One region of the Kitasatospora sp. NPDC127060 genome, then DNA from elsewhere that is predicted to be linked to it. Evidence: riboswitches for the same ligand, from Rfam matches in the RefSeq annotation. Region 1 holds a riboswitch; each other region holds the start of a gene.

Region 1 (9,621 bases):
GGAAGTCCAGTGTGCCGGTGCGGGCGATCTCGGCGCGTCGACTCTTCCGCCTGGCCAGCAGTTCCTGTCGGCGACCCTCGAAGGCGCGATGGAGGCCCACGACGAAGGCGACCGCCTCCGGGGTGAGCACCTCCTCGGCCCGGTGGACGCGCGGACCGGCGACAGTGACGACCGGAGCGGCGGGGGAGGCGCCGACGGGCCCCTGATCTGCAGCCATGAGCAGGACACTCCTAAGACGGTTGAGCCTGGCGAAGGGAGCTCCGGTGGGAGCCTCCTCGGGAACTTCCTCGATCGTTACCCGCCTGTCGGCGAATTCGATTCTGTAAGGTGGAGACTAGTTTCCGCGATACAGAATTTCAACGGTTTGTTGAAGAGGTCGCCGGGACTCTACTCCTCCCCGACAGCGAAGGGAACGCCGGTGGTTGCGACCCCCGACACAGCATCGACGACAGGCGCCGACCGCGCGAGCGGCGGCGTGCAGTCCGTCGAGCGCGCCTTCCAACTCCTGGAGGCGCTGGCCGACTCGGGTGGCGTGGCCACCCTCAGCGAACTCTCCACCAGCTCCGGCCTCCCGATGCCGACCATCCACCGACTGGTCCGTACCCTCGTGCAGCAGGGCTATGTCCGCCAGGACACCGCGCGCCGCTACACCCTCGGCCCCCGGCTGATCCGGCTCGGCGAGACGGCCGGTCGACTGCTCGGCAGCTGGGCCCGCCCGTACCTGGCCGAGCTGATGGAGGCCACCGGCGAGACCGCCAACCTGGCGGTGCTGGAGGGCGGCGAGGTGGTGTACGTCGGACAGGTGCAGTCGCGGCGCTCGATGCGGATGTTCACCGAGGTCGGACGGCGGGTGCAGCCGCACTGCACCGGTGTCGGCAAGGCCCTGCTCGCCCAGCTCCCGGAGGACGAGGCGCGCGCGGTCCTGGGCCCCAACCCGCTGCCCGCGCACACCGAGTACACCCTCACCGACCCGCAGGAGCTGATGGACCAGCTCGCCGAGGCGCGCGAGCGCGGGTACGTGGTGGACGACCAGGAGCAGGAGATCGGCGTCCGCTGCATCGCCCTCGCGGTGCCGGGCGCGCCGACGCCCACCGCGCTCTCGGTGTCCGGCCCGGAGGCCCGGATCCGGGCGCTGGAGGAGCAGACGGGGGCATCCTCGCTGGTGCCGGTGATGCAGCAGATCGCGACCCGGCTCGGGCAGGTCCTGGCACCCTGACGCATCGTCAACTCACCTGGCACGCAGGGGATTGAGCACGGGGACCTGAACGCAAGAACCGGCAGCCGTTTCGACCGCACGGTGGTCGAAACGGCTGCCGGCCCATGAGAGCGGCTGGTCCTGGGGGCTACGCGGGCCCGGCGGCTACGGTCAGCGGTAGACGCGCACGTAGTCGGCCGCGAAGGTGAGCGGGGTGGTCCCCTGCGGCGCGGGGTGGTACTTCCCGGCACACACCGAGAGGTTGAGGATCAGGTACGCCGAGAAGTTGGCGCCCACGCCCTTGTTGTCCGAGTACACCTTGACGCCGTTGACGTACCAGTCCACCGAGTTGGCGCCGTAGTAGGTGCCGATGGTGACCCACTGGTCCTTGGCGACGGCCTTGGCGTCGGTGTAGTACTCGGGGTTGCTCGGGTTGATGTGGTTGGTCAGCTCCAGCAGGTTCGGGTTGTCCGGGTGGTACTCGAAGGAGTCGATCTCCCCGTTGCCGTTCTTCCAGGTCCACAGGGCGGGCCAGGCGCCGGTGCCCGAGGGCATCTTGACCCGGGCCTCGGCGTAGTCGCCGGTCTTGACCTGGAAGCCCTCGGTGGAGCCCTCGGTGGTCAGGAAGCCGGTGTTCCAGGACTGCTGGCCGTTCTCCAGGGTGGGCCCGCCCGGGGTGGCGGTGAAGGTGGCGACGCCGTTCGCGACGGTGACGTTGTTCTTGTTCAGCCAGTCGAGCTTGTTGTCGTCCGGGTTGTGGTTCCCGTACTTGTACGAGGTGCTCTTGTCGCCGACCCAGCGCTGACCCCAGTCGATCGGGCTGTTGAACTCGTCGGACCAGGTCAGCGACTTGCCGGCGACCGGAGAGGACGGCGCGGGCGTCGTCGGGGTGGCCGTGGCGGTCGGCGTCGTGGTGGGTGCCGCGGTGGGCGTCGCCGTCGGGGACGGGGTCGGCGTCGTGGTGGGTGCCGCGGTGGGCGTCGCCGTCGGGGACGGGGTCGGCGTGGACGTACCGGTGGCCGCGACCACCAGCTGCTGCGAGGGCAGGTTGTGCCAGCCGCCGCCGAAGTCCTGCCAGAAGCCGAACTGGGTGTACGTCCCGGCCGGCAGGGTGCGCGCACCGCTGGTGAAGTTGAGCCCGGTCGGGCATATCTGCACGTTGGTCGCGTTCCCCGGGAAGTCCAGGTTGGTGCCGCGCGCGTCGCGGACGCCGACGCCGACCGTCTTGGCGGTGAAGCAGGACGAGGAGTGCAGGCCCAGCGAGGCGGTGGCGGCCCGGCCGGCGACCATGGTGGCCGGAGCCAGCCGGTCCTGGGTGACGGTCGGGGCGGTGGCGGCCTGGGCGCCGGCGACGGACGGCAGCCCGAACAGGCCGGCACCGCTGATCGCGAGCGCCCCGGTGGCGGCGAGGGCGGCGTTGCGGCCGCGGTGGGTCTTACGGGCGTGGCGGGGGGCGCGACGGCGCCCGGCAGGCTGGTGCATGGGGGGTCCTCTGCGACGCCTGCGAGGTGAGCTGTCGGATTCGGGCTGCAGTTGCCCGGCCGCCTGTGGAGCGGCTTCACCCCTAGCCACGGTCCGCACGCTGATGCGTACGGACCGGGCGCTGACCTTGGTTCCCCCGCTCCCGTCCGCTGTGGTGCTCGAGTGCCGGCCGGCGGGTGGACAGGACTCGGCGTCCCGGCGGCGGGGTCCGCGACAGCGGACGACGGTTGCAGGCTAGGCAGGCCGTCCGTGAACGGACAACCTGATCGGGCCGGTTGTCGCACAGCTCACAGTGGTGTCGATCAACGACGCTGCGTGGCGGCCGAGTTGATCAACCTCGGGACCGTGGCCTGGCGATCAGCCGGGCCAGTCGGCCACCTGGCCCTCGGCGCCCGGCGACCAGGCCGACTCCAGGTGGTTCAGCCCGGCGAGCAGCCGGGTGCCGCCGACCTCGCGGTGCCGTCGGTGTCCGACGCGCTCGCGGTGAACACGATGCCGTCGCTGGGCCCGCGGTCCTCGTCCAGCACGCCCGGGATGTCCGCCGACCCCGCCCGCCGGCAGGTAGGTCGGCACCGAGGCGGGGATCCCGGCCCGCCGGAGCGGCGCGATCAGCGAACCGGGGTGGTGGCGGACCCCGCCGTGGCGCGGGGCCGCCCGAGTCCGACCGATCGGATAAATTGGAACCCTGGCGTTTTCCGCGGTGCACAAGTGCACCGAGCCCAGACCACACGGTCCGTCCCGCACTCCCGAGAAGAGGTCCCGCCCCACCATGACCGCGCCCCTGCCCGCCTTCGCCGGCCGTACCTACGTCTTCCGGGCCGACAACGGCGCGGCCTTCCGCAACAGCTACTCGGCCGACGGCACTCGGCTGCGCTGGGAGGGCCTTGGCGAGTCGGCCGGCCAGTGGGAGGACGTGCGGCTGCACGTCGCCGAGGTCGCGCCGGAGATCTACTTCATCAGCTGGACGGAGCAGAGCGGGATCACCGTCAGCCATGTGATGGACCTCAACGCGCTGACCGTACGGGCCTTCTGGACCTTCGAGGGCGAGGGCGGCCGGGTCGGCCAGCTGCACACCGGGACGCTGGAGCGGGTGGCCTGACCGGCGCCGCGCCGTAGCACGCACGAACCCCCGGGGCCTCGGCTCCGGGGGTTCGGCGCGTTCTCTCCGGACGGCGTCGAACGGCTTCAGACGGCCTCGGGCAGCGGTGACGTCACGTGGCCTGGCTCGCCTGGCCCGGCTGGTTCGGCTGGTTCGGCTGGCCCGAGGCGTTCGGCTCGCCCGGCACCTTGAGGTGCCGGGACAGCCACTCCAGTGAGGACGGCAGCAGGGCGCTCCAGGTCTCGAAGTTGTGGCCGCCGTTCTCGAGCATGCTGTACGAGACCTTCATCGGGCTGTGCACCGCGTCGATGAACGCCTCGGTGTCCGGCTTGTAGTTGCCGTCGCCCTTCTTGGTACCGGCCAGCAGCACCGAGATGTCGGGCTGCGGCAGGTGCTTCAGCCGCCACATCAGGTTGGCCTCGTCGCGGCGCTGCTTGCTGCCGCCGAAGAGGTCGCCGGTGGTCGGGTCGTCGGCGGCGTCGTAGTAGCCGGAGAGGGCGACGGCGGTCGGAAAGACGTCCGGGTGGCGCATGGCCATCTTGACGGCGCAGTAGCCGCCCGTCGAGTTGCCCATGAAGGCCCAGGCGTGCGGGTCGGACGAGACCCGGTAGCTGGCCTGGATCGCCGAGGTGACGTCCTTGGTGAAGTAGGTGTCGGACTGGGCGCCGCCGGGGATGTCCTCGCACTCGGTGTCCTGCGGCAGGGCGGGCGAGGGCTGCAACATCACCATGACGGTCGGCTGCATCCGACCCTCCTGCAGCAGCTTGAGCGCGGCACCCGGGTAGTTGAAGCGGGTGATCAGGTTCTCGGCGATTCCTGGGAACCCGGTGCTGACGATCACGGCCGGGAACTGCCTCTGCGCGTACTCGGGCTGGAAGTACTGCGGCGGCAGGTAGACGTACCCCTCGGTCGACAGCCGGCTCACCCTGCCGTCGATCCGGACCTTGCGGATCTCGCCGGAGTGGCCCGGCTCACGCCCCATCGCGCCGCCGCCCTTGACCGAGGCCCGGCCTATGGTCTCCACCAGCAGGCGGCCGGAGGCGTCCGCCTTGTTGTGTATGACCACCGGGCCGGTGCTGCCGGTGCCCAGCAGATCGTCCCAACTGCTGTAGAACGCGAAGTAGTTGTTCGCCACCAGGCCGAGCGCGGCGAGCACCGTGAGCTGGGTGGCGAGCAGCGTGCCGATCCGGCCGAGCACTGCCTGCCAGCTCTTCCTGGCGAGTCTGGGCCACAGCCAGACCGTGCCGACCATCATCACGACCGCGATCAGCACGGTCAGCGCCAGCACCTTGTGGCTCGTCAGACCCATGTTTCAGTTGCTCCCACGCCTCGAACTCCACGCCCCCTCCGCTCAGGGACATCCGAGGAGTTCACCCCGGTTCCCCCACCGGGGCGCGACGTCCAACCCTAGCGGGAGCTGGGAGGAAGCTGATCGGCGGCTGTACGGCTGCGGGCGTGGGGCCACGCCCCGGCCGGTCGCGCCCAGAGCCCCAGCCCCGCCGTGAGCTCACGCATGCAGCGGGCGCCGAGGTCCTGCGGGGAGCCCGGACCGGTCACCGCCGCGTCGGAGGCGGCCCACTGCTCCAGGGCCACCCGGATCGCCGCCGTGGCCGCGGCGGCGGCCAGCCGGATCTCCAGCGGGTCGGCGCCGACCGGGCTGCGCTCGGCCAGCACGGACCGCAGCCGCTCCTCGGAGCCCGCGTGGACCCGCTGCCAGGTGCCGTCCAGTCGGGGGTCGCGCAGCAGGCTGCGGGTCCAGTGCATCGCCTCGACGGCCGCGTCGTCGGCCGGGGTCAGCGACTCCACCGCCGAGCGCTCCAGCGCCTCGCGCAGCGGGAGGTCCGCCGGGCTCTCGGCCAGCAGGTCGACCCAGCGCTGCCCACCGGCCGCCAGCAGCGGGGCGACGGCGTCCTCCTTGACGGAGAAGTAGCGGTAGAAGGTGCGCAGCGAGATGCCCGCGGCATCGGCGACCTCCTCGGCGGTGGTCGCCTCCGCGCCCTGCTCGGCGAAGAGCGCGGCGGCGGTGCGGGCGATCTCCAGCCGGGTGGCGTCACGGCGGCGCTGGGTCAGGGTCGGGCGTCCGGTCACAAGGGTCAGCGTACGCATCCCGGGACCGTCATGACGCGTCGCGCCGATGTGACACGTCGAGCCTTGTTGGCACGATGTGCCATCACGGCGTACCGTGCCGCTTGAGGTCGAGAGACCACGAACGAAGGGAGTACCACCATGGAGCGCTTCAGCGGACGGAACGTCCTGATCACCGGCGGCGGCTCTGGCATCGGCCAGGCGACCGTGCACCGGCTCCTCGCCGAGGGCGGGAGGGTCGTCGCCGTCGACGTCAACGAGGACGGCCTGAAGAAGACCCTGGACCGCGCGACCGCGGACGGCACCGCCGACCGCCTGACGATCCGGGTCCTGGACATCTCGGACGAATCCGCCGTGGTCGCGGGCATGGCCGAGGCGATCGCGGGCCTGGGCGGCCTGGACGTCCTGGTCAACGCGGCCGGCATCCTCCGCTCCTCGCACACCCACGAGACCACCCTGGAGTTCTGGAACAAGCTCCTCGCGGTGAACCTCACCGGCACCTTCCTGATGACCCGCGAGGCGCTCCCCGCCCTGCTCGCGACCGGCCGGGGCGTGGTGGTCAACTTCAGCTCCACCTCCGCGAGCTTCGCCCACCCCTACATGGCCGCGTACGCCGCGACCAAGGGCGGCATCCAGTCCTTCACCCACGCCATCGCCTCGGAGTACTCGAAGCAGGGCCTGCGCGCGGTCTGCGTCGCGCCGGGCAGCATCGACAGCGGCATGACCAACAACCCCGGCCTGCCCGCCGACGCCGACTTCAGCCTGCTCGCCAAGCTCTCCCCCGCCCTCGGCCAGGGCTTCGCGGGCCCGGACACGGTGGCCGGCGTGATCGCCATGCTGGCCTCCGACGACGGCGCCTTCGTCACCGGCACCGAGCTGCGCATCGACGGCGGCACCCACATGTGAGCCGTCCGGCCGACCGGCGGGGCCCGTGCCGTCCCCCATCCGGCACGGGCCCCGCTCCGGCCGTCAGCCGGTCGTCCGGGTCCGGGCGTGACGGCCGCGCGGAACCAGACCCTGCCGGGCGTCACGGTGGGCGCCGAGCGCGTTGCCCAGGACGGCGACGGCGGCGCCGAGCAGCAGCAGGACCGCCGCCATCAGGAAGGACGCCCCCGCGATCCGGCGGTAGCCGCCGTGGCGGGCGGGTTCGAGGAACGGGTAGGGGTACCAGTCGACGGCGTGGCCGCGGAGCAGCACGTAGGCCAGGTAGAGCAGGGGGAAGGCCAGCCAGCCGAGCACCACCGCGGGGCGGATCGGCCGGACGGGCGGGTCGATCAGCCAGTCGGCGAGCACGACGAGGGGCATGGCGCGGAGGAGCACGTCGTCCACCCACGGGATCACCACTGGCGCCGGGTACGTCGCCAGCAGTGTGCCGTAGGTCAGTCCGGTGATCGCCAGGTAGAGCACCACCGCCCCGCGCACCGCGTCCGGTACGGGCCGACGGCCGGTCGTTCCGGCCCAGCCGCCGTAGCCGAGGACGGCCATCGCGGCGAGGTTGCCGAGGTTGGTGAAGTAGCTGAAGAAGTTCACCACCCCGGAGCCGCCGGCCGCCGCGTGGTGGCCGGCGAAGCAGAGCGCGACGGCGAGGAAGGACGCGACGGCGAGCCGGGCGGGAGCGAGCCACGAGTGCATCGTCGGGACCGCCTCTCTGGGGCGTGGGCCGGGCAGGAGCTCATCGGATTGAAACCCCGGCGGGTGGACCCGGCCACAGGAGCCGGCCCGGCCGGGACGCATCAGCGGGCCCGGCCGGGACGGCATCAGGGGGTGCGCCAGTCGGCGGCCAGGGCGGCCGCCGGGTTGGCGACCAGCAGCCGGTCGGGCAGCTCGGGCCCGAAGGTGCGGGCCAGCCGCGGGGCGAGGTCGGTGAGCAGCCGGGCGGGGCCGCCCGCCGCGCGGGCCGTCCTCGTCGTGGTGTCCGCACCGAGCAGCAGCCGGTCGGCGTGGCCGGCCTCGACCAGGTCGGCGATCACATCGAAGGCCTGGAGGTCGGCGGGGTGGCCGATCCGGGAGGGGCTGTCCAGGGCCAGGAACACGCCCTCGGCGGCCAGGCTGCGGTGGATCGCCCGGTCGGTGAAGCGGGTGAGGTGGCCGAGGACGATCCGGTCGGGGCTGACTCCGTGCCGTCCGTGGAGCCGGCGAAGGACACCGTGCGGGTCGCCGTCTGGTTCGAGGTGGACCGCGATCGGCGCGCCGGTGACGTGGTGCGCCTCGGCCGCGGCGGCGGTCGTCCGGCGGGTGTGCGCGGTCAGCGGTCCGGCATCGTCGGCGATCTTGATCAGGCCGGGCCGGACGCCCTCGGGGGCACCGGGGAGACCGGTGGTGAGCTCGGCGACGAAGCGCTCGGCGAGGTCGCCGTGCGGGCCGGGGTCGGCGTTCGGGGCGGGGCCGGCGTGCGGGGCGGGGCCGGCGTGCGGGGCGGGGCCGGCGAGGCGGCCTTCCGGGTAGTGGGCCGCCTGGTGCGCGCCGGTGGCGGCGACGACGTGGACGCCGGTCGCGCGGGACAGCTCGGCGAGGGCGGCCGTGCCCCGGCCCATGCCCCAGGGCGTCCACTGGACGAAGGTGCGGCCGCCGACGGCCGCGTACCCGCGCAGCACCTCCTCGGCGGCCGCCCGGTCGTCCAGTTCCTGGCCGGGGAGCAGCGGGCTGCGGATGAAGAGGTGGTCGTGGGAGTCGGTGACACCCAGCTCGGCGGGGGCGACGTCGCCCAGGACGGTCCGTACGGTGCGGGCGGCGGTCACGCCTCCTCCTCCGGGGTGTCGGTCGCCGGGGTGTCGGTCGCCGGGACCTCGGTCGCCAGGGCGTCGGTTTCCCCGAAGGTGGCGGTGGCGACCCGGAGGCCGGCCAGGGCCTTGGGGACCCCGACGTACGGGGCCAGGTGGACGATCACCTCGGTGATCTCCTCGCGCGTCATCCCGATCCGCAGGCTGTTGCGGACGTGGTCGGCGAGCTGCGGCTCCACGCCGCCGAGGGCGGTGAGCGCGGCCAGGTTGGCGATCTGGCGGTCGCGCAGGGCGAGGCCCGGCCGCTGGTAGGTGCCGCCGAAGAGGCTGGTGACGATCCAGTCGGGGAAGCCGGGGGCGAGCGAGTCCAGGCCGCCGAGAGTGGCGGCGGCGGCCGGGCCGGCCAGGTCGGCGAGCAGGGCGTAGCCGGCTTCGCGGTCGAACGGGGCGGTGCTGAGACCGGCGGGGACGAGGCCGGCGGGGGCAGGGGCGGTGATCGGGGAGGTTGGCATGACGGTGGCGGAACCTTTCACCAGTGGCGGCCGGCCGGCAGCCGGTCGAGTTCGGGGCGGGACAGGTGCAGCACCCGGTAGCGGGTGCCCGGCGCGGCCTCGGGGGCCGGGCCGTGCCAGAGGGCGAGGCTGAGCAGTTCCCAGCGGCTCGGGTCCACGGCGACGGCGGCGGTGTGCAGTGCGGGGTGTGCCGGGAGTTCGGCGAGGGCCCGCTCGATGGCCTCGGCCGGGTCGGCGGTCTCCGGGAGCCGTACGGTCGCGCGGGTGGCGGTGGTCGGGGCGTCGGTCCGGGTGCCCGCGGACAGGCCCGCGCCGAGCCAGTGGCGGACGGCGGGGCGGCCGAAGTCCGCGCTCAGGCCGCGGAAGCCGGGCCCCCACAGGAAGGCGTTCATGCCCTCGGCGGTGCGCCAGAGGTAGAACGGCGCGTACTGGTTGACCGGCGAGCCGTCCTGACCGCGCTCGCGGACCAGGTACGCCTTGAGGCCGAGGCCGGGGTGGGAGTCGAGCAGGTGGCCCTTGTCGGCCACG
Region 2 (9,621 bases), on a different contig from region 1:
GCCCTGGGCCTGGTGCTCGCCGCGTCCGCCGCCGAGCCCGCGCTGCGCGACTGGGTGTTCGCCGGCGCCCCGTACGGCGTGGAGGCCGCGTACGGTCTGCAGGACGCCGAGGGCTGGGGCCGGCTGTGCGCCGCCGTACTGGCCGCGGGCGCGCTGCAGACGGTGCTGGCGCTCACCCGCGAGGTCCGTACGGCCAAGGCCCTGCGCAACCGGCGTCACGCCCAACTGGCGACCCGTGCACCGGAGTTGCCTGATGCCATCGAGGCCGCCCGGAACCGCAAGGAGCGGCTGGTGGTGCTGGAGAACGTCCGCCCCGAGGCCTGGTCGCTGCCCGGCCCGAACTCCCGTCTGGTGGTCACCACCGGCGCCCTCCAGCAGCTCACCGACCGGGAGTTGGCGGCCGTGCTGAGCCATGAGCGCGGGCACGTCCGGGCCCGGCACCACTGGCTCCAACAGTTCGCCCAGGCGCTCGCCTCCGGCTTCCCCGGCATCGGCGTGTTCCGGGCCTTCCGGGACCAGGTGGCGGAGTTGGTCGAGCTGGCCGCCGACGACCGGGCCGCGCGCCGGCACGGCCGGCACACCACTGCCCTGGCGTTGGCCGAACTCAACCTGGACCGCGGGGTGTTCGGCTCCTGCCCGCCCGGTCTGGCGCAGTCCCCGAAGCGGGTGGACCGGCTGCTCGCGGGGCGCCCCCGGCTGTCCGTCCCGCACCGGCTGCGGCTGACCGCCGTCGCCCTGGCGGCGCCCGCCGCGGCCGTTCTGCTGGCCGTCGCACCGGGACTCCACTCGCTGCTCTGAGAGCCCGAGAAGCAATCCCCGTCAGGGCGTTGACACAGCGTCAGTCAAGGTCGGATCCTCCGCAGAGCGGTGCGAACCGGCCGCCCAGGGTCTGCCCGAGCACCTCACGGTGCAACGCCCGGGCCTGGTCGTAGCGCTCCCGCCCGGCCGGGGTGAGGGCGATCATGATGCCCCGCCGGTCGCTCGGACACATCGCCCTGGTCACCAGTCCGCCCTTCTCCAGCCGGGCGATCAGCCGGGACAGCGCGCTCTGGCTCAGATGGACGGTGGGCCCCAGTTCGCTCGCCCGCAGGGCGGCCCGACCGTCGGCCTCACACCCCTCCACCAGGCGTTCCAGCACCTCGAACTCGCTCATGCCCAGCCCGTGCTTCTCACCGAGCTCGCGGTCGAGCGTACAGACGGCAACGGCGTGGCGGGCCAGCAGCTCACGCCATTCCGCGATGAGACCGGCCTCCGCCGAGGCTTCGAGGGGGTCGAGTTCAGCCACCCCGCCACCCTAGCAGGTGCACCGTAAATTTATGCGTTCACATCTTATTCATTTGCATTGATTGCACGTGCATGTATTGTCCTCCCCATGACCACCGCGACCGTCACGCCAACCGACGCTCCGTCAACCAGCGGGCTGAACTGGACACCCCGCCTCTGGGGCACCCTGATCGTGCTCTGCGCCGCCATGTTCCTGGACGCCCTGGACGTCTCGATGGTGGGCGTCGCCCTCCCGTCCATCGGCTCCGAACTGCACCTCTCGACCTCCACCCTGCAGTGGGTGGTCTCCGGCTACGTACTCGGTTACGGCGGCCTGCTGCTGCTCGGCGGGCGGGCCGCCGACCTGCTCGGCCGCCGCCGGGTCTTCCTGGTCGCGCTGGGCGTCTTCGCCGCCGCCTCGCTGGTCGGCGGCCTGGTCGACGACGGCGGCCTGCTGATCGCCGCCCGCTTCCTCAAGGGCGTCAGCGCCGCCTTCACCGCCCCGGCCGGCCTGTCGATCATCACCACGACCTTCGCGGAGGGCCCCGCCCGCAACCGGGCGCTGTCGATCTACACCACCTGCGGCGCCAGCGGCTTCTCGCTCGGCCTGGTTCTGAGCGGGCTGCTCACCTCGGTCGGCTGGCGCTGGACCTTCCTGATGCCCGTCCCGGTCGCGCTGCTCGCCCTGCTCTTCGCCGTCCGCCTGCTCCCCCGCCCGGCCGAGGAGCCCGCCAAGGGCGGCTACGACGTGCTCGGCGCGATCACCGGCACCGCGACCGTGCTGCTGCTGGTGTTCACGGTGACCGAGGCCCAGGGCGCCGGCTGGCTGAGCCTGCGCACCCTCGGCTCGCTGGTGGTGGTCGCCGCACTGGCGGCGGCCTTCCTGCTGATCGAGAGCCGAGCCACCCACCCGCTGGTCAGGCTCGGCATCTTCCGCAACGGGTCGGTGGCCCGCGCCAACGTGGTCGCCTTCGCGATGACCGGCGCGTACGGCGGCTTCCAGTTCGTCGTCACCCTCTACCTCCAGCACCTGCTCGGCTGGTCGGCCCTCCAGATGGCCCTGGGGCTGCTGCCGGCCGGCGCCTTCATCGCCCTCTCGGCACCGTTCATGGGCCCGATCGTGGACCGCTTCGGCACCGGCCGGCTGCTGCCGATCGGCCTGCTGGCCCTGGCCGGCGCCTTCGCCCTGTTCCTGCGCCTGGACGAGCACAGCTCGTACCTGGTGCTGGTACTGCCCTCGATGCTGCTGCTCGGCGTGGGCTTCGCGCTGGCCTTCCCCTCGGTGAACATCGCGGCCACCGACGGGGTGGCCGACGAGGAGCAGGGACTGGCCTCGGGTCTGGTGAACACCGCGATCCAGGTCGGCACCGCCGTGGTGCTGGCCGGCGCGACCGCGATGATCACGGCGGGGAGCGCGGGCGGCGACAGCGCCCAGGCCCAGCTGGACGGCTACCGGCCGGCGCTGGTCCTGGTCACGGCGGTCGCAGTGGTCGGACTGGTGGTGGCGACGGTGGGAGCCGTGGTGGACCGCCGCCGAAACGTCACTCCCGTTTCGGTGCCGGATTATGATTACCCGTCTGCCGGACCGTCCGTGGCCCGGGCCGAAGTCCTGACCGAGCGCTGACCCGCTGGGCCCCGCCCACGGCCGACCCGACCGCCGGGCCCTGGTGCCGGCTCCACCAAACCCCCGTGTTGGTGGAGCCGGCCGTCTTTTGTACCGGTTTTGTACCGGCCGCCGTGGCGGTGCCCGTCGGGACACGGTTCCACGGTGCGGCTACTGGCTTCGCAAGTATATTGGCCCGGAGTCAACGAACGTTCGGAGCAGACACGATGGCACCTCGCGGGGATTCGGTCAATGAGGAGATGCGGCAGCGCTCCCGCCGACGCATCATGCGGGCCACGGTCGAGCTGGTTGACCAGCACGGTTACGCGGGCACCACGCTGACCGACATCGCCGAACGGGCCGGACTCGCCCGCGGTTTGCTCTCCTACTACTTCGACGGCAAACGACTGCTGATGCAGGCCGCGACGCACCGGATGATGCACCAGGCACTGTCCGGCGCACTCGCCGAACTGCCGCCGGAGGCCTCCCCCCGGGCCCGCCTGGCCCGCGCGATCGACGCCGTCCTCAGCCTGGCCATGGACCACCCCCGGGTGATGCGCTCGCACCTCGCCCTGATCCTCGACCCCGACACCGGCGCCTTCGTCCAGGACCCGGAGCAGCAGCAACTCGGCGCGATCCTGCAGAACCTGCTCGAGGACTGGGGCGCACCGGACCCGGTCGCCGAACACGCGCTGCTGCGCAGCGCGTTGATGGGTGGCTGCATCGGGGTGCTGCTGCCGGGCGCCGAGATCCCGTTGGCGCCGATCCGGGCCGACCTGTTCCGCCGCTACGACCTGCCCTGGGAGTTGGGCCGCCCGCCGCAGCCGCTGCCGCCGGAACGCGAACGGCCGCCGACCCGCGGGTGACGGGCGGCGGCCGAGCGGTTTCACGACCGGCGGAGCGATTCCCGGAGCGGCCCGAGGGAAGATCTCCCGCGCCCTGCCCGGGAGTTGCTCAGCGCTCCTTCAGGATCGAGGACAGCAGGTCTATCGTGCGCTCCGGCGTGAGGCTGTCCACGCAGAGCCGCTCCATGACCTGGATGTACGCGTCGACGTCGTCCCGCTTGTCCAGGTACAGCGCGCTGGTGAGCTGTTCCAGGTAGACCACGTCCGCGAGGTCCTGCTCCGGGAAGCGCAGGATCGAGAACGCCCCGGACTCGCCCGCGTGCGCGCCGAAGCGGAACGGCATGACCTGGATGACCACGTTGGCCTGTTCGGCGACGTCGATCAGGTACTGCACCTGACCGCGCATCACCTTGGGCCCGCCGACCGGCCGGCGCAGCGCCGCCTCGTCGATGACCGCCCACAGGCGCGGGCTGGCCCCCTCGGTCAGCAGCTTCTGGCGGCGCAGGCGGAGGCTGACCCGCCGCTCGACCTCCTCCTCGCTGATGACCGGCCGACTCTGGCCGAAAACCGCCCGTGCGTACTCCTCGGACTGCAGCAGCCCGGGGATGAACTGCACCTCGTAGGTGCGGATCAGCTGGGCGGCCTCCTCCAGTCCGACGTAGGTCTGGAACCACCCCGGCAGCACGTCGTTGAAGCTGTGCCACCAGCCGGACTTGTTGGCCTCGCGGACCAGCCCGAGCAGGGCCTCCCGCTCCAGGCCGTCGTCGACGCCGTAGAGACTGAGCAGGTCGGCGACGTCGCGCTCCTTGAAGCTGACCCGGCCGAGCTCCATACGACTGATCTTGGACTCGGACGCGCGGATCGCGTAGCCCGCGTCCTCACGGGTGATGCCGCGCGCCTCACGCAGGCGACGCAGCTGCGAGCCGAGGAGGATCCGGCGGACCATCGAGCCGCCGCCCGGCTGAACTGTGGTCATGCGGTCGAAACCTCCACCTAGGGCAAACAGCGCACAGTCTGCCATCAGTTGAGCGCTCACGGTGCCGATACTGACGGATGTTCCTATCAGTTCCGCACTCCGCACACCAGGATGCACGTGCATCCGGCGCTTGCATATGCCAATAGTGCGACTGCACGTGAATCGACTCTTGCATCTGCAGTGAGCGCACACCACCATGGTGCACGTGCACCTGCACATCCCTGGCAATCCCGCGGGCTCCGCGTCGACCCCACGCGCGACTCCGTGCACCGACCCGGCGGCGCCCCCCGCGCCATCGGGCGTTCGAGTGCGCGCGCGCCTGGTCGAAGGGGCGGCCGAGCGGCCGAGCGAGTCGGAGGTGACCGGCATGACCCCGGCGGGTCCAGCCGTGTCCGCCCCCTTATGGGAGGAGCTCTTCATGAGCACCGGTACGGCTTTGGCAGTTGACCCACACGTGGTCACCTGTACGCTCGCTCCTCGCTTCGAAGCCGTGAGATCCGCTCGCGACTTCGCCCGGACCGCTCTCCAGCGCTGGGGCCTGATGGAGCTGTTCGACGACGTCGCACTGGTGGCCTCGGAACTCGTCACCAACGCGCTCCGGCATGCGATCGGCGCACGGCCCGACCCGTCGGGCGGCGCCCTGGGCGAGTACGACTCTCCCACACGGCCGACCCCGGAGGGGCGACTGCCGATCCGAATAAGCCTGGTGCACCGCGCACCCCAGGTGGTCTGCGCGGTGAGCGATCCGAGCAACACCGGCCCGGTGGCGCGGGAGGCGGACTTCGTCGCCGAATCCGGGCGCGGGCTGCACCTGGTGGAGTCGTTCAGCCACTCCTGGGGCTGGCACCCGCTGGGCAGCGGCAAGGTGGTCTGGGCCATGTTCGAGGCGGGGCCGGCCGACGGCAGCGGACTCGACTGCGGCGGCCTGGGCGGCAGTCGGCTCGACGGCACCGGATTCGACGGTCACGCGCTCGACGGACGAGTCGACGTCGGTGGACGGCACCGGCGCTCGGCCTAGCGCCGCACGGCGCACGGCCGACCGAGGGGCGCCCCGGGAGGACCACACCCCGGGCCCTTCAGCCAGGCCCCGGTCCCGTACGGCCGGCGCATCCCGTACGGCCGGCGCATCCCGCCACGGGACCGCCCGGACGCGGGCAGGGCCGCCGGGCAAAGACAAAGGCCGTCGTGGTGTCAGCACCCACGACGGCCCCCCGATGGTGGCCCGGCGGCCGGTCAGACCGCCAGGTGGTCGAACTCCCCGTCTTTGGCGCCCAGTAGCAGCGCCGCGATCTCGGCCCGGGTGTAGATGAGCGCCGGACCGTCCGGGAAGCGCGAGTTGCGCATCGCCACGTCGCCGCCCGGCAGGGCCGCGAACTCGACGCAGTTGCCCTGGGAGTTGCTGTGCAGGCTCTTCTGCCAGACCACCCCCTTGAGGTCTGCGGCGGCCATCCCGTTGTAGGTGTGGTTCGAGCCGTGCGTTACCTGCGAGTCGTGCATAGAAGTCTCCCGAAGAGCTCCGGAGTTGTCGTCCAGCGCGGCGCCCCGGCACCCGCCGAACGGACCGGCCCCGTACCGGTCCGGCACAACGCCTCACTTGACGCGATGATAGCTGCAGTGCACGTGCATCAGCACGGGACATTGCAGGTGCACGAGGCCTTTTACCGGTCGCCGCGAACTCTTCACGGGCCCTTCTCCTGACGGTACGTAAACGGACATAGCCGATGGAATCGACGGGTTGTCCATAACCGGCCGTGAGCGGCCCCCCGCTGAATGTTGATCTTCGAATGCCGGGAGTCGCACTTCCGTGACCCTCCGTCAGTCCATCCTCCGGCTGTGAGACATCTCACGCCCCCCTCGTGCAACGCGACACCCCGTGACGCACGTCCGGGCAACCGTGCGAGTCCGAACGGGGGCTGGGTGAGGAATGTCCGGATTGTAGGCAAACGGCCCGGACCGGCGCGGCAGGGACACGGCCTCCGCACCACGACCACCCGAAACCCGTACGGCAGCCGACTGCAGGCCTGACGGGCAGATGTCCTACGATCTCCGGCATGAGCACCGCAGCCATCCCGGGCGCGCCACTGCCCGTCCGCACTCCAGGCTCCCGTGCGCGGGGGCGCCACCGCCGCCCCGAGCGCCCCGAGATCCGCACCGGCTCGCCGGCCCTGGTGCTCGCCGTACCCGCGACCCCGGGGCCCGAGTCCCGCTCGGTCGTCGAGGAACTGCTCTCGATCGTCCGCAGTGAGCACACCGGCGTCCAGGCCGCGGTCGGCTACCTCCCGACCGACGGCGCCACCACCGGGGGCGCCGAGGAGCGCACCGTCGCGGAGCTGCTGGCGGCGGCCGCCGAGGCCGGACTGCCGACGCCCGTCGTGGTGCCGCTGGTGCCCGGCCCGCACGGCTTCCTGACCGGGCTTCAGGCTCTCGCGGCCGAGTACGGCGCGACCGTCACCGACGCCCTGGGCCCGCACCCGCTGCTGGCCGAGGCCGTCCACGTGCGACTGTCCGAGGCCGGGCTGGCCCGGGCCGACCGGGCCCGGCTGTTCGCCATCGCGACCGCCGCGGACGGCGTGGTCCTGACCACCGTCGGCGGTGAGGAAGCGGCCGCCGCGGCCGGGATCACCGGCGTGCTGCTGGCCGCCCGACTGGCCGTCCCGGTCGTCCCCGCGGCGCTCGACGTGCCCGGCTCGGTCGCCGCCGCCGTCAACCACCTCAAGGAGACCGGCTCCCAGCGCCCCGCGCTGGCCCCGCTCGTGATCGGCCCGGAGGCGGACTCCGAGCTGCTCGCCACGGCCGCCGAGGAGACCGGCTGCCCGTCGGCGGCGCCGTTGGGCGCGTACCCGACGGTCGGCCAGCTGATCGCCTCCACCTACCTGGCCGCGCTGCCCACGCCGACGGCGGAGGAGCTGGCCGAGGCCGAGGCGGAGGCCGCCGCCACCACCGGGGCCGGTGAGGGCTCCCGCCGCGCCCACGCGGCCGCCGACGGGCCCCTTGAAGGCTGACGGACACCTCCCGTACGACCCGGCGGAACGCCCGCCGCAGAGCCCGCGACCGCCCGTCGCGGCACTCGCACCACCGAAGGGCCCGGAACGACCGCGTTCCGGGCCCTTTCGACGTGTTCGGATCGCCCCACAGGAGAGTTAAGCGGGCAATGCGACGCAATGTCCGTTCTGGTGCCATTTGTCGATGAATTGTCGGCGCGTTGTCCAGCGCTCGATTCGCTGCCGCTCCCCCGGCACGGGGGAGCGCCCTCGTTGCGCTCCAACGCTCCGTCACTTCGCTCCTGAGGCGAAGCCAGTTATCGCAATCCACCACCAATTTGAAAGAAAACGATCATTTGCGATCATGAATTTCGAGCCTTTTGGCGTTTCCCACTAAACCGTGATGCGCGTCACAGGTATTTGCAGTTTTAACTTACGTCTGCATAACGTGCTCCCCGTTCGTGACCACACGGACCCAGTTCATCCGCGACGCCGAGTCCTGCCGTCGGATGTCCTGGCAGCGCGAAAACGCATCACGGCAGGAGCGGGGGAACCACAGGTAAGTCGCCCTAGGCCGTTTTCCGGAACGGTCCAGGGCTAGGGGTGAAGCCGCGCCCACAGCGCGGCCGGGCAACTCCAGCCCGAATCCGACAGCTCACCTCGCAGGCGTGGGAGAGGACCGCGTCTTCATGCTGCCTTCCAACGGCAACCGCCTGTCCAGCCGCACCCGTCGCGTGATCGCCGCCCTCGGCGTCGCCGGCGTCGGCCTCACCGTCCCCTGCCTGACCACCGGCACCGCCAACGCCGCCTCCGTCGCCACCTGGGACAAGGTCGCCCAGTGCGAGAGCAGCGGCAACTGGAGCATCAACACCGGCAACGGCTTCTTCGGCGGCCTGCAGTTCACCTCCAGCACCTGGGCCGCCTTCGGCGGTACCGCGTACGCCCCGCAGGCCAACCAGGCCACCAAGGACCAGCAGATCGCCGTCGCCGAGAAGGTCCTCGCCTCGCAGGGCCCCGGCGCCTGGCCGGTCTGCTCGGTGCAGGCCGGGCTGACCAAGGGCGGCGCCGCCGCCGCGGTCGACACCTCGGCCGGCTCCACCGCCGCCAAGCCGGCGCAGACCCCCGCGCCGAAGACCCCCGCGCCGAAGACCGCCACCCCGAAGGCCGCGCCCGCCCAGGACCAGGCGCAGACCTCGGGTGACTCCGCCTCGTCCGCCGACTCCTCCGCCAACAGCAGCTGGGCGCAGAAGCGTCAGACGCAGGCCCAGGGCGGCAGCTACACCGTCGTCGACGGCGACTGGCTGTCCTCGATCGCCACCAAGCACAACGTCCAGGGCGGCTGGCAGCGGCTGTACGACCTCAACCGCGGCACCCTGACCGACGGCCCGGACACCATCTACCCGGGCCAGCAGCTGACCTTCGGTGACGGCGGCTCGGCCCAGGCCGACCAGTCCTCCACCGCCACCAAGTCCGGCTCGGACTTCGCCTGGTTCGACCGCTCGAAGAAGTCCGGCCAGGCCTCGAACGGCGGTGCCGTGAACGCCAAGCCGATCGACCAGGGCACGTCCACCGCCTCGAAGCCGGCTTCCAAGCCCGCCTCGAAGCCGACCGCCCAGGCGCAGACCCCGGCCCCGGCCCAGGCCGCCACCGGCAGCATGGCCGCGGCCGTCTCCTTCGCCCAGTCGAAGATCGGTCAGGCGTACGTCTACGGCGGCACCGGCAACGGCGGCTGGGACTGCTCCGGCCTGACCCAGGCCGCGCTGCGCGCCGCGGGCATCAACATCCCGCGCGTCGCCGCCGACCAGGCCGCCGCCAGCACCCACGTCTCGCTGGACAGCCTGCAGCCGGGCGACCTGCTGTTCTGGTCGAACAACGGCCAGGACTCCGGCGTCTACCACGTCGCCATCTACATCGGCAACGGCCAGTACGTCGAGGCCGCCAACCCGAGCTCGG
Region 3 (9,621 bases), on a different contig from region 1:
CGGCGGTTTACGGCAGGTGGACTACCGGTCCGTCCGGTGGGCCGGAACGGGCTCCGGTCATCTCGGCTGACCGGTGGTCCTGATGGTTGCCCCAGGCAATAGGCTTGGGCCGGGCAATCCCGCCTCCCGCCGCCGACGCCGGGGCTCCGGGGGGAGCGCCTAGCCCACCCAGGGAACCAGCCGAGAGGATCCCCGATGACCGTCCCCGCCCTGACCGCCGAGACGCGCTGGCGCTGCACGCTGTGCGGCAACCTCACCCGCTTCGACGTGACCCGTACCGCGCGGGTGACCGAGTTCCTGCACTTCGACCTGGCCGGCGAGTCCGAGGTCGAGGAGACCGAGGTGCACAGCGAGACGATCGAGTCGGTGCGCTGCCGCTGGTGCAACGCGGTGGACCAGGTCGAGCTGGTGGCCCGCCCGGGCGCCGAGGGCGCGGAGGCCCCCGCCGCGCAGGGCTGACCCCTCCGGTGCGGCGGGCGGTGCGCGACGCGGCCGTCCACCGCACGGGACAATACAGACAAGACGCACGGAGCGTGACGACAGGGGCGGCCGCGGCCGCACCCGCTGGATCAGGATCGGAGCCGAGGACGTGGTGGACGCAGCGAGGGAGCCCGGCGAACCGCAGGGGCTTCAGCCCGCTGCGCAGGCACCGCAGCCGGCCGCCGGGACGGTCCCGTCCGAGCCCCCTGCCCCGGGTGCCGCGGCGGAGCACCCGGCCGAGAAGCTGGACCGGCCGCTGCCCGAGGGCGTGCGCCGACGGGTGGTCGGGCTGGCCTCGGACGCGCTGGGCGGGCTGCCGCCCGGGGAACTGCCGCAGAGCCTGCGTCAGTACGCCAAGTTCACCCCCGCGCGGCGGGCGAAGTACGCGGCCACCGCGCTGGCGGCGGCGCTGGAGTCCGAGCCGGCCTTCCGGGTGCGGATAGCGGAGCGGCTGCGGCTGGGCCAGCCGGACCTGGTGAAGGCGCTGGAGTCGGGCACCGTCCCCGGCGCCGCCGATCCGATGGACGTCGCGGCAGCCGCCTACCTGGTGCGGTCGGCGGGCTGGAGCCGGCTGGTCGCCGAGGTCGGCGAGGAGGCCGAGCGGGCCGGCGCCGAGGACGCGGTGGCGGAGGCCTCCCGGCTGGTGGAGAAGCTGCAGGCCGAGCTGGCCGAGGTGCGGGCCGCCGCCCGGGCGGACCTGGACCGCCAGCGCGCGGAGTTCGAGGGCGTCCGGCGGGAGGCCGAGTCGCTGCGCAAGAAGGTGCGGTCGCTGGAGAGCGACACCCGCCGGGCGCAGGCCGAGACCCGGCGGGTGGCCGGCGAGCTGGAGGCCGCCAGGGCGCAGGCCGCGGGCGAGCGCAGTGCGGCCGAGAGCGAGGCGCGGCGGCTGCGGCACCGGGTGTCCGAGCTGGAGAACGCGGCCGAGCAGGGCCGCCGCTCGGCCCGGGAGGGGCGCAGCGTCGAGGACATGCGGCTGCGGCTGCTGCTGGACACCGTGCTGCAGTCGGCGCAGGGGCTGCAGCGCGAGCTGGCGCTGCCGGTCTCCCAGATCCGCCCTGCGGACCTGGTGGAGGCGGTGGTGCCGGGGGCGGCCTCGCCGCACGACGTGGCCCGGCGCGGCCTGGCCGACGACGACCCGGCGCTGCTGGACCAGCTGCTGGCGATCCCCCAGGTGCACCTGGTGGTGGACGGCTACAACGTGACCAAGACCGGGTACCCGACGCTGCCGCTGGAGCAGCAGCGGATCCGGCTGCTGGGCGGGCTGGCGATGCTGGCCCAGCGCACCCAGGCGGAGGTCACCTGTGTGTTCGACGGGCAGGACCTGGACGTCCCGGTCATCATGGCGCCACCGCGCGGGGTGCGGGTACGGTTCAGTCGGACCGGCGAGACCGCGGACGAGTTGATCCGCCGTCTGGTCCGGGCCGAGCCGCAGGGCCGTCCGGTGGTGGTGGTCTCCACCGACCGGGAGGTCGCGGACGGCGTGCGGAAGGCGGGCGCGCGCCCGGTGGCCTCGGTGCTGCTGCTGAACCGGCTGGCCCGGCCCTGACCTGCGGCCCGGGCGGCGTGACGGCAGGTCAGCGCCGTCGTCGGGTGAGTGTGCGGATCCGGTGAAGTCACTGGGAGAACCGGAGTTCACGCCTTCGGGGGAGTGGCAAAACGGGTAGATCTTCACTAGGGTCTGGCGTCAAACCTATTTTCCGGTATCTCACCCGAACAGGTGAGTCCGTTGGAAGAAGGAGCGGGTCTCTTGGCCTCCCACCGCCGTCCCAAGCAGCCGAGCCGCGCGCGGGTCTCCGTGCTCACCGCGGCCGCTGCGACCGCGGTCGCCCTCTCCGCCCAGGTGGCCGCACACGCCGCGCCGCAGCCGAACACCAGCGACGTCAAGGCGCAGATCGACCAGCTCCAGCAGGAGCAGGAGCAGGCGGCGGAGAAGTACAACGGCGCCAAGGAGCGCGCGGACCAGCTCCGCAAGCAGGCCGACCAGCTGCAGGACCAGGTGGCCCGCAGCCAGGACCAGATGAGCCAGCTGCAGACCGGCCTGGCCCAGGTCGCCGGCGAGCAGTACCGCACCGGCGGCATCGACCCGTCCGTCCAGCTGATGCTCTCCTCCGACCCGTCGGGCTATCTGGAGAAGGCGTCGAGCGTCCAGCAGGCCAGCACCACCCAGACCGAGGCGCTCAAGGGCCTGCTCGACCAGCAGCGCCGGCTGGACCAGGAGAAGAGCGAGGCGGCCGCCGTGCTGGCCTCGCTGGACTCCACCACCAAGGACCTGAACCAGGCCAAGACGGACGTCAACACCAAGCTGAAGACCGCCCAGGACCTGCTGAACTCGCTCAGCGCCGCCGACCGCGCCGCGCTGAAGGCCCAGCAGCAGCAGGACGACCGCGCCTCGCGCGGCGCCGACCGGGTCGACCTCAGCAGCCTTCCGCCGGCCAGCGGCTATGCGGCCGTTGCCGTCGCCAAGGCGATGAGCAAGCAGGGTTCGCCGTACGTGTGGGGCGCCACCGGGCCGAGCACCTTCGACTGCTCGGGTCTGATGGTCTGGGCGTACGGCCAGGCCGGCGTCTCGCTGCCGCGCACCTCGCAGGAGCAGGGCCACATCGGGACGGCCGTGACGCTGGCCACCGCCCAGCCCGGGGACCTGGTGATCTACGGCGGCGACATGCACCACGTCGCGATGTACATCGGCAACGGCATGGTGGTCCACGCGCCGCACACCGGTGACGTGGTGAAGGTGATGAAGGCCGACGCGATGTCGATCAACACGATCCGCCGGATCTGACGAGCCGACACGCCCGAAGGGTCGGCTCCGGCCCTGTGATCCGCGCCACCTCCCGACGGGGGTGGCGCTTCGGGTTTGCCTGCCTCATGGCCGATCGGTGAGAGGTGATCAGCTTTGCGTGCGGCGGCGATCACCATCAGTCATTTTCACAAAAGAACATGGGTAATCTTCCGTCTTTTTTCTGACAAGGATTTGAACGGATCACGGTTCAGTTACTAGGGTCGTGCCTCGAACCACCGCACTGTCGATCACCCAGCCTGGGTGGCGGCGGTGGTTACCGTCGAGTTCGCGAAACAGCGGGGCAGGTCGAAGCGACTGCCCGACAGGGGAGCCCAGTAGTCGGGGGCGCTGCGGAGCGGAGCCGGGGAACCACGTTCCTCCGGGGTGAATCGGCGCCAGGTCGGCCGCAGGTGAGGCCGGTGAGGCGCCGTAGGGCATGCTTCCGGCCCGAACCCGTCAGCTCACCCGGTAGGCGGATGTAGGAAGAAGGAGTCCGCCTTCGTGGCGTCCCATCGTCGTCCCAAGCCCGCCAGTCGCGCTCGTGTCTCGATCCTGACCGGTTTCGCCGCCGCCGCCGTCGCGCTCTCCGCGCAGACCGGCGCGCACGCCGACCCGCAGCCGACCAAGGACCAGGTCAAGGAGCAGGTCGACCAGCTCAACGAGCAGGCCGAGCAGGCGACCGAGAAGTACAACGCCGCCCAGGAGAAGCAGCAGGAGCTGGAGAAGCAGGTCTCCGGCATGCAGGACCAGGTGGCCCGGCAGCAGGCTCAGGTGACCGATCTGCAGGGCGGCCTCGCCGAGATCGCGGGCGAGCAGTACCGCAACGGTGGGATATCCCCGACCGTCCAGCTGATGCTCTCCTCCAGCCCGGACAACTTCCTGAACCAGGCCGGTGCGCTCAACCAGGCCGGCAGCACCCAGAAGAACCAGCTGAAGCAGCTCCAGGACCAGCAGCGCAAGCTGGACCAGGACCGCACCGAGGCCCAGGGCAAGCTCGGCGAGCTGGAAGCCACCACCACGCAGCTGAAGGCCTCCAAGGACGAGGTCCAGAACAAGCTGAAGGCCGCCCAGGACCTGCTCAACACGCTGACCGAGCAGGAGCGCCAGGCGCTCAAGGCGGCCGAGGACAAGGCCGCCGCCGACGCCAAGGCCAAGGCGGACGCCGCCGCGAAGGCCGCCCAGCCGGCCGACCGCGCCTCGCGCGACAGCAGCCGCAGCGACCTCGGCTCGGGCGCCGCGGCCGCGCCGGTCAAGGTCGCCCCGGGCAGCTCGCACGGCGCGGCCGCGCTGGCCGCCGCCGCCACCAAGGTCGGCAGCCCGTACGTCTGGGGCGCCACCGGCCCCGGCTCCTTCGACTGCTCCGGCCTGATGGTCTGGGCGTTCAACCAGGCCGGTGTGTCGCTGCCGCGCACCTCTCAGGAGCAGGCCGGCGCCGGCACCCGGATCGGCTCGGACATCTCCCAGGCCCAGCCCGGTGACATGCTGATCTTCTACGGCGACGCCCACCACGTCGGCATCTACGCGGGCAACGGCCAGGTGCTGCACGCGCCCAAGCCGGGTGCGTCGGTCCGCTACGAGGCCGTCTCCAACATGCCGCTGACCTCCATCGTCCGGGTCTGATCCCCGCTCGAAGGTTCACGGGCCCGGTCCTCCGTCACGGAGGGCCGGGCCTGCGGCTTTTCCGGCTGCTCGGCCTGGTGTCCGAATAGGGGTCAAATATTCGGGTCGGTAGGGGTTTGGACTCACTTGCCCGGACTCGCTAACGTCTGCCACCGGACTCCCGCTCGACGGCCGCCCAGCAGGGCGCGGCCGCGGGGCCGCGCCGCAGGAATGGAGCCGCTGCCGCCATGCCCGTGCACCGTCGTTCCCAACTGCTCGCCCGTGCGCTGGTACTGACCGCGGCCGCCACCACGGCCCTGGGCGTGGCGACCGCCGGCAGCGCCCAGGCCACCCCCGGCGCGCCGGACGCGCCCGACCGCAAGGACGTCAAGGCTCAGGTCGAGCAGCTGTACGACGAGGCCGAGCAGGCGTCGGAGAAGTACAACGCCGCCCAGGAGGCGCAGAAGCGGCTGCTCGGCGAGACCACGATCCTCCAGGGCGAGGTCGCCGCCGCCCAGGACCAGCTCAACCAGCTGCGCGGGGACCTCGCCACGGTGGCCGGGGCCGAGTACCGCGGCGGAGGGATGGCCCAGACCGCCCAGCTGATGCTCTCCACCGACCCCGAGGGCTACCTGGCCCGCGCCCGGACCCTCGGCCAGGCCGCCGAACGGCAGCAGGAGACCCTGCACGAGCTGGTCACCCGTCAGCGCCGGCTCGACCAGCGTCGCACCGAGACCGCGGCCAAGCTCGCCGAGCTGGACCAGGCCCGCCGCTCGCTGGCCGAGAACAAGCAGCAGATCCAGCAGCGGCTGGCCAAGGCCCAGAAGCTGCTCAACAGCCTGGGCGCCGCCGAGCGGACCCGGATGATCGCCCAGGACGCCCGGGACGCCGAGTCGCGCGCCACCCGCGGCACCGACCGGCTGGACCTCGGCAGCGCCCCGGCCGCCTCCGAGCGCGGGGCCGCCGCGCTGGCCGCCGCGGTGCGGATGGTCGGCTCGCCCTACGTCTACGGGTCCACCGGGCCCCGTGCCTTCGACTGCTCCGGTCTGATGTACTACAGCTGGCGGCAGGCCGGAGTGACCCTGCCGCGGACCTCGCAGGCCCAGGCGTACGCCGGGCAGCGGATCAGCCTCTCCGAAGCACGGCCGGGAGACCTGGTGATCTTCTACCGGGACATGCACCACGTCGGGATGTACGCCGGCGGCGGGGTGATGGTGCACGCGCCGTACCCGGGGGCCAAGGTCCGGTACGAGAGCGTCAACGCGATGCCGGTCTCGGGAGTGGTCCGGCTCTGAGCGCGACGCCCGGCGGGCCGGACGGCCCCCACCCGATAGACCCGGCGCGCTGCGTGGTGTCCCGGCGCGGTGCGCTGCTGCTGGCGGCCGGCGGGCTGGCCCAGCTGTCGCTGCCGCCGGCCGTCCCGGCGACGGTGCCCGACGGGCGGGACGCCGACCTGCGGGCCGAGGTCGCCGGGCTGCTGGCGGCGCGGGCGAGCTCGCTGCCCGTCTGGTCGGGGCTGACCGGGGCCGAAGCGGCGTACCGCGACCTGGTGCTGTCGCCGGCCGACGGGCCGGACCGGCCGAGGCTGACCGTCTCCGTCGAACTGGCTGTGCGGATCACCGGCTACGACGAGTACCCCGTGGTGTACCCGCGCCGGATCGAGCTGGTCCGGGACCGGGGCGGCTGGCGGGTCGAGCGGGAGGAGGGCACCGGCGGGCCCCCGGCGCTGTGGGACCTCGGCCCCGTCCGTACCGCCCCCGGCGCCCACTGCCTGGTGCTCGGCCTGGCCGGTGGGCCCGACCCGGCCGGTCTGGTCGCGGTGGGGGACAACGCGGTGCCCGCCGTCAGTGCGGTCTGGGGCAGTGCCTGGCCCGGCCGGCTGCTGCTCGAACTGCCCGCCACCGAGCCGCAGTTCGCCCGGCTGCTGGAGGCCGACCCGGCCGGCTGGACGGGCATGGCGGCGGTCACCGTGGCGGCCCCCGGCGCGCCCTGGCACACCCCGGCGGACCGGGTGGTGATCAACCCCGAGGCGTTCGGGCGGCTCAGCGACTTCGGCCGGCAGGTGGTGGTCACCCACGAGGCCACCCACGTCGCGACCCGGGCCGACACCCGGGCCTGGACCCCGCTGTGGCTCTCCGAGGGCGTCGCCGACTGGACCGCCTACCGGGAGTCCGGCCGCCGCCCGCAGCAGATCGCCCCCGAGCTGGCCCGGGACGTCGCGGCCGGGAAGCTGCCCACGGCGTTGCCCGCCGACGGGGACTTCGCCGCGGGCGCCACCGGCATCGCCCAGGCCTACGAGCAGTCCTGGCTGGCCTGCGACCTGATCGCCCGCCGGTACGGCACCGGGCGGCTGGTCGCCTTCTACCGGGCGGTCGGCGCGGGCGACGGCCAGGGCGAGGATCGCGAGCACCGCACCGACCGGCTGCTGCGCAGCGAACTGGGCGTCGGGCTGGCCGAGTTCACCGGGCTCTGGCTGGCCGAGGTGGCGGCTCTGAAGGGTTAGGGGCTGTCCTGGCGCGCGCTCCGACGTCGCGCGCCCGGCGGGAATCGTCAGACACGCCCTAACGGCCGTTGGAGGGCCGCGCGCCCGCCGGCTGGTCGATGCCGTCCAGGAGGTCCTGCTCGTACGCGATGCCCGGGCGCACCGGGTAGGCGGAGGCGGGCGGCAGGGCGGGGGGCTCGGCGAGCACCACGGTGGGCGGCAGCGGGGCCGGGGCGCGGGTGGAGCGCCAGAGCCGGACGCAGGCGAGCACGGTGGCGGTCAGCAGCAGCAGGTTGCGCAGGCCCAGTACGGTGACCGCGAGCGGCTCGCTGTTGAGGACCTGGGTGAACATCGTCGGGAACTCGAGCAGGGTGAGCGGGCAGGCCAGCAGGATCAGCAGGGCCACCGGCCGCTGGCTGGTGCCGCGCACGGTCAGGCAGACCGCGGCGACGCCGACCAGCCAGACCAGGTACTGGGGGCTGATCACCCGGCTGGTCACCACGAAGATCAGCAGCGCGCACAGCGCCGCGTCGTACATGGTGGCGGCGTTGCGGCGGCGGGCGGTGAAGCGCCACAGCAGCAGCCAGAGGAAGCCCAGCACGGTGCCGGCCATCATCACCTTGCTGATCACGCTGACCCACGGCCCGAGCATCTCGGGGGAGCCGTAGTTCATGGTGACCTTGCCGTCCCAGCCGCCGGCCAGCCGGGCCAGGTGCAACGGCAGCGCGCCGACCGACTCGACCTCGATGCCGCGGGCCCCCTGGAAGGCCAGGAAGCCGAAGGCGCCGTTCATCCCGGCCGCGAGCAGGAAGCCCACCGAGACGGCGGTGGCGGCGGCCAGCGTCCAGGAGCGGCGGGTGCGGCGGCCGGACGGGGTGCCGATCAGGCCGAGCAGCGGCCAGACCTTGACGATGCCGCCCAGGCCCAGCAGCAGGCCGCCGATCGCCGGGCGGCGGATCAGCGCGAGCAGGCCGGCCAGGGCGAGCGCGGTGACCAGGAGGTCGAAGCGGTTGTAGATCATCGGGCCGAGCAGCGGCACCGCGACGACCCACAGCCAGGCGCCGGTCAGCGTCCGGCCCTTGCGCAGCCCGGTGCGGATCAGCAGCGCGGCCGCGGCGGCGTCGGCGATCCCGCAGATCACCCAGAACGAGGTCAGGTACGACCAGGGCAGCAGACCCGGCAGCAGGATGACCAGGGCGGCACCCGGCGGGTACTGCCAGGTGACGTCGTCGAACGGGAAGGTGCCGGTCTGCAGCACGCCGTACCAGGCGTGGTAGATCATCCAGACGTCCGCGGTGACGTCGCCGCCGGGCGACTTCAGCACGCCGGTCACCAGCAGCACCAGAACGGTGCGGGTGGCCACCCAGGTCGCCCCGAGGGCGGCGAGCGCCCCGAGCGGGCGGCCGAGGCGGCCGCGTGAAGAACCGGACTCGGTGGCCGGGGCCAACTCCACTGCGCTCCCTCGTTCGTCTCGACGTCCTCACCGGAGGCGTCGTACTGACGGACGCCCGGGCCGCCGTGTCCGCGGCCTAGGTACTAGGACTGACCCGGTGGGCAAACGGTTGCCGTGGGCGGATCCGTTCCCGGCGGGTCATGGTGTTGACCTATCGTACGGATCACCCAGCGGTACACCGAGCACCCCCCGACCGAGCGAGCCGTGGCCTGATGCACAGAACCTTGATCGTCACCAATGACTTCCCGCCCCGTCCGGGGGGCATCCAGGCCTTCGTGCACAACATGGCCGTCCGTCAGCCCGCCGGGAGCGTCGTGGTGTACGCCTCGACCTGGCGGGACGGCACCGAGGTGCGGGCCTTCGACGCCGAGCAGCCGTTCCCGGTGATCCGGGACCGCACGAAGGTGATGGTTCCCACACCCCGGGTCACCCGGCGGGCCGCCGAGATCCTGCGCTCGGAGAAGTGCGACTCGGTCTGGTTCGGCGCCGCTGCCCCGCTCGGCCTGATGGCGCCGACGCTGCGCCGGGCCGGGGCCGGGCGGCTGCTCGGCATGACCCACGGGCACGAGGCCGCCTGGGCCCAGCTGCCGGGCTCCCGGCAGCTGCTGCGGCGGATCGGCGCGGGCACCGACGTGCTGACCTACCTGGGCGAGTACACCCGCTCGCGGATCGCCGCCGCGGTCGGACCGCAGGCCACGGCCCGGATGGTGCAGCTGCCGCCGGGCGTGGACGAGACGACCTTCCACCCCGGTTCCGGCGGCGCCGAGGTGCGCCGGCGGCTGGGGCTGGCGGACCGGCCGGTGGTGGTCTGCGTCTCCCGACTGG

What was found. A riboswitch is a leader RNA that binds a small molecule or an ion and turns the genes downstream of it on or off. The one in region 1 is predicted to bind cyclic di-AMP.
Region 2: another riboswitch for cyclic di-AMP. It lies ahead of ACFWIS_RS04020 (transglycosylase family protein); the one in region 1 lies ahead of ACFWIS_RS17735 (family 16 glycosylhydrolase).
Region 3: another riboswitch for cyclic di-AMP. It lies ahead of ACFWIS_RS24595 (NlpC/P60 family protein); the one in region 1 lies ahead of ACFWIS_RS17735 (family 16 glycosylhydrolase).

Annotation. Positions count from the first base shown of each region.
Region 1 covers NZ_JBHXEG010000028.1:37,311-46,931, forward strand. Annotated here, with positions in the region: gene aceB (malate synthase A) at 1-217, opposite strand, end outside; gene ACFWIS_RS17730 (IclR family transcriptional regulator) at 419-1,216, shown strand; gene ACFWIS_RS17735 (family 16 glycosylhydrolase) at 1,367-2,677, opposite strand; cyclic di-AMP (ydaO/yuaA leader) riboswitch at 2,681-2,844, opposite strand; gene ACFWIS_RS17740 (MoaF N-terminal domain-containing protein) at 3,447-3,776, shown strand; gene ACFWIS_RS17745 (alpha/beta hydrolase) at 3,889-5,085, opposite strand; gene ACFWIS_RS17750 (TetR family transcriptional regulator) at 5,184-5,882, opposite strand; gene ACFWIS_RS17755 (SDR family NAD(P)-dependent oxidoreductase) at 6,003-6,767, shown strand; gene ACFWIS_RS17760 (Pr6Pr family membrane protein) at 6,831-7,493, opposite strand; gene ACFWIS_RS17765 (phosphotriesterase) at 7,619-8,599, opposite strand; gene ACFWIS_RS17770 (carboxymuconolactone decarboxylase family protein) at 8,596-9,093, opposite strand; gene ACFWIS_RS17775 (DUF4865 family protein) at 9,111-9,621, opposite strand, start outside.
Region 2 covers NZ_JBHXEG010000004.1:7,654-17,274, forward strand. Annotated here, with positions in the region: gene ACFWIS_RS03980 (M56 family metallopeptidase) at 1-798, shown strand, start outside; gene ACFWIS_RS03985 (MarR family winged helix-turn-helix transcriptional regulator) at 839-1,285, opposite strand; gene ACFWIS_RS03990 (MFS transporter) at 1,373-2,887, shown strand; gene ACFWIS_RS03995 (TetR/AcrR family transcriptional regulator) at 3,127-3,732, shown strand; gene ACFWIS_RS04000 (helix-turn-helix domain-containing protein) at 3,821-4,687, opposite strand; partial or broken gene ACFWIS_RS04005 (ATP-binding protein) at 5,106-5,579, shown strand; gene ACFWIS_RS04010 (DUF397 domain-containing protein) at 5,921-6,184, opposite strand; gene ACFWIS_RS04015 (hypothetical protein) at 6,739-7,689, shown strand; cyclic di-AMP (ydaO/yuaA leader) riboswitch at 8,188-8,350, shown strand; gene ACFWIS_RS04020 (transglycosylase family protein) at 8,358-9,621, shown strand, end outside.
Region 3 covers NZ_JBHXEG010000048.1:25,037-34,657, forward strand. Annotated here, with positions in the region: gene ACFWIS_RS24580 (hypothetical protein) at 196-459, shown strand; gene ACFWIS_RS24585 (NYN domain-containing protein) at 590-2,026, shown strand; gene ACFWIS_RS24590 (NlpC/P60 family protein) at 2,228-3,262, shown strand; cyclic di-AMP (ydaO/yuaA leader) riboswitch at 3,599-3,753, shown strand; gene ACFWIS_RS24595 (NlpC/P60 family protein) at 3,764-4,882, shown strand; gene ACFWIS_RS24600 (NlpC/P60 family protein) at 5,110-6,156, shown strand; gene ACFWIS_RS24605 (hypothetical protein) at 6,210-7,364, shown strand; gene ACFWIS_RS24610 (glycosyltransferase 87 family protein) at 7,423-8,796, opposite strand; gene ACFWIS_RS24615 (glycosyltransferase family 4 protein) at 9,009-9,621, shown strand, end outside.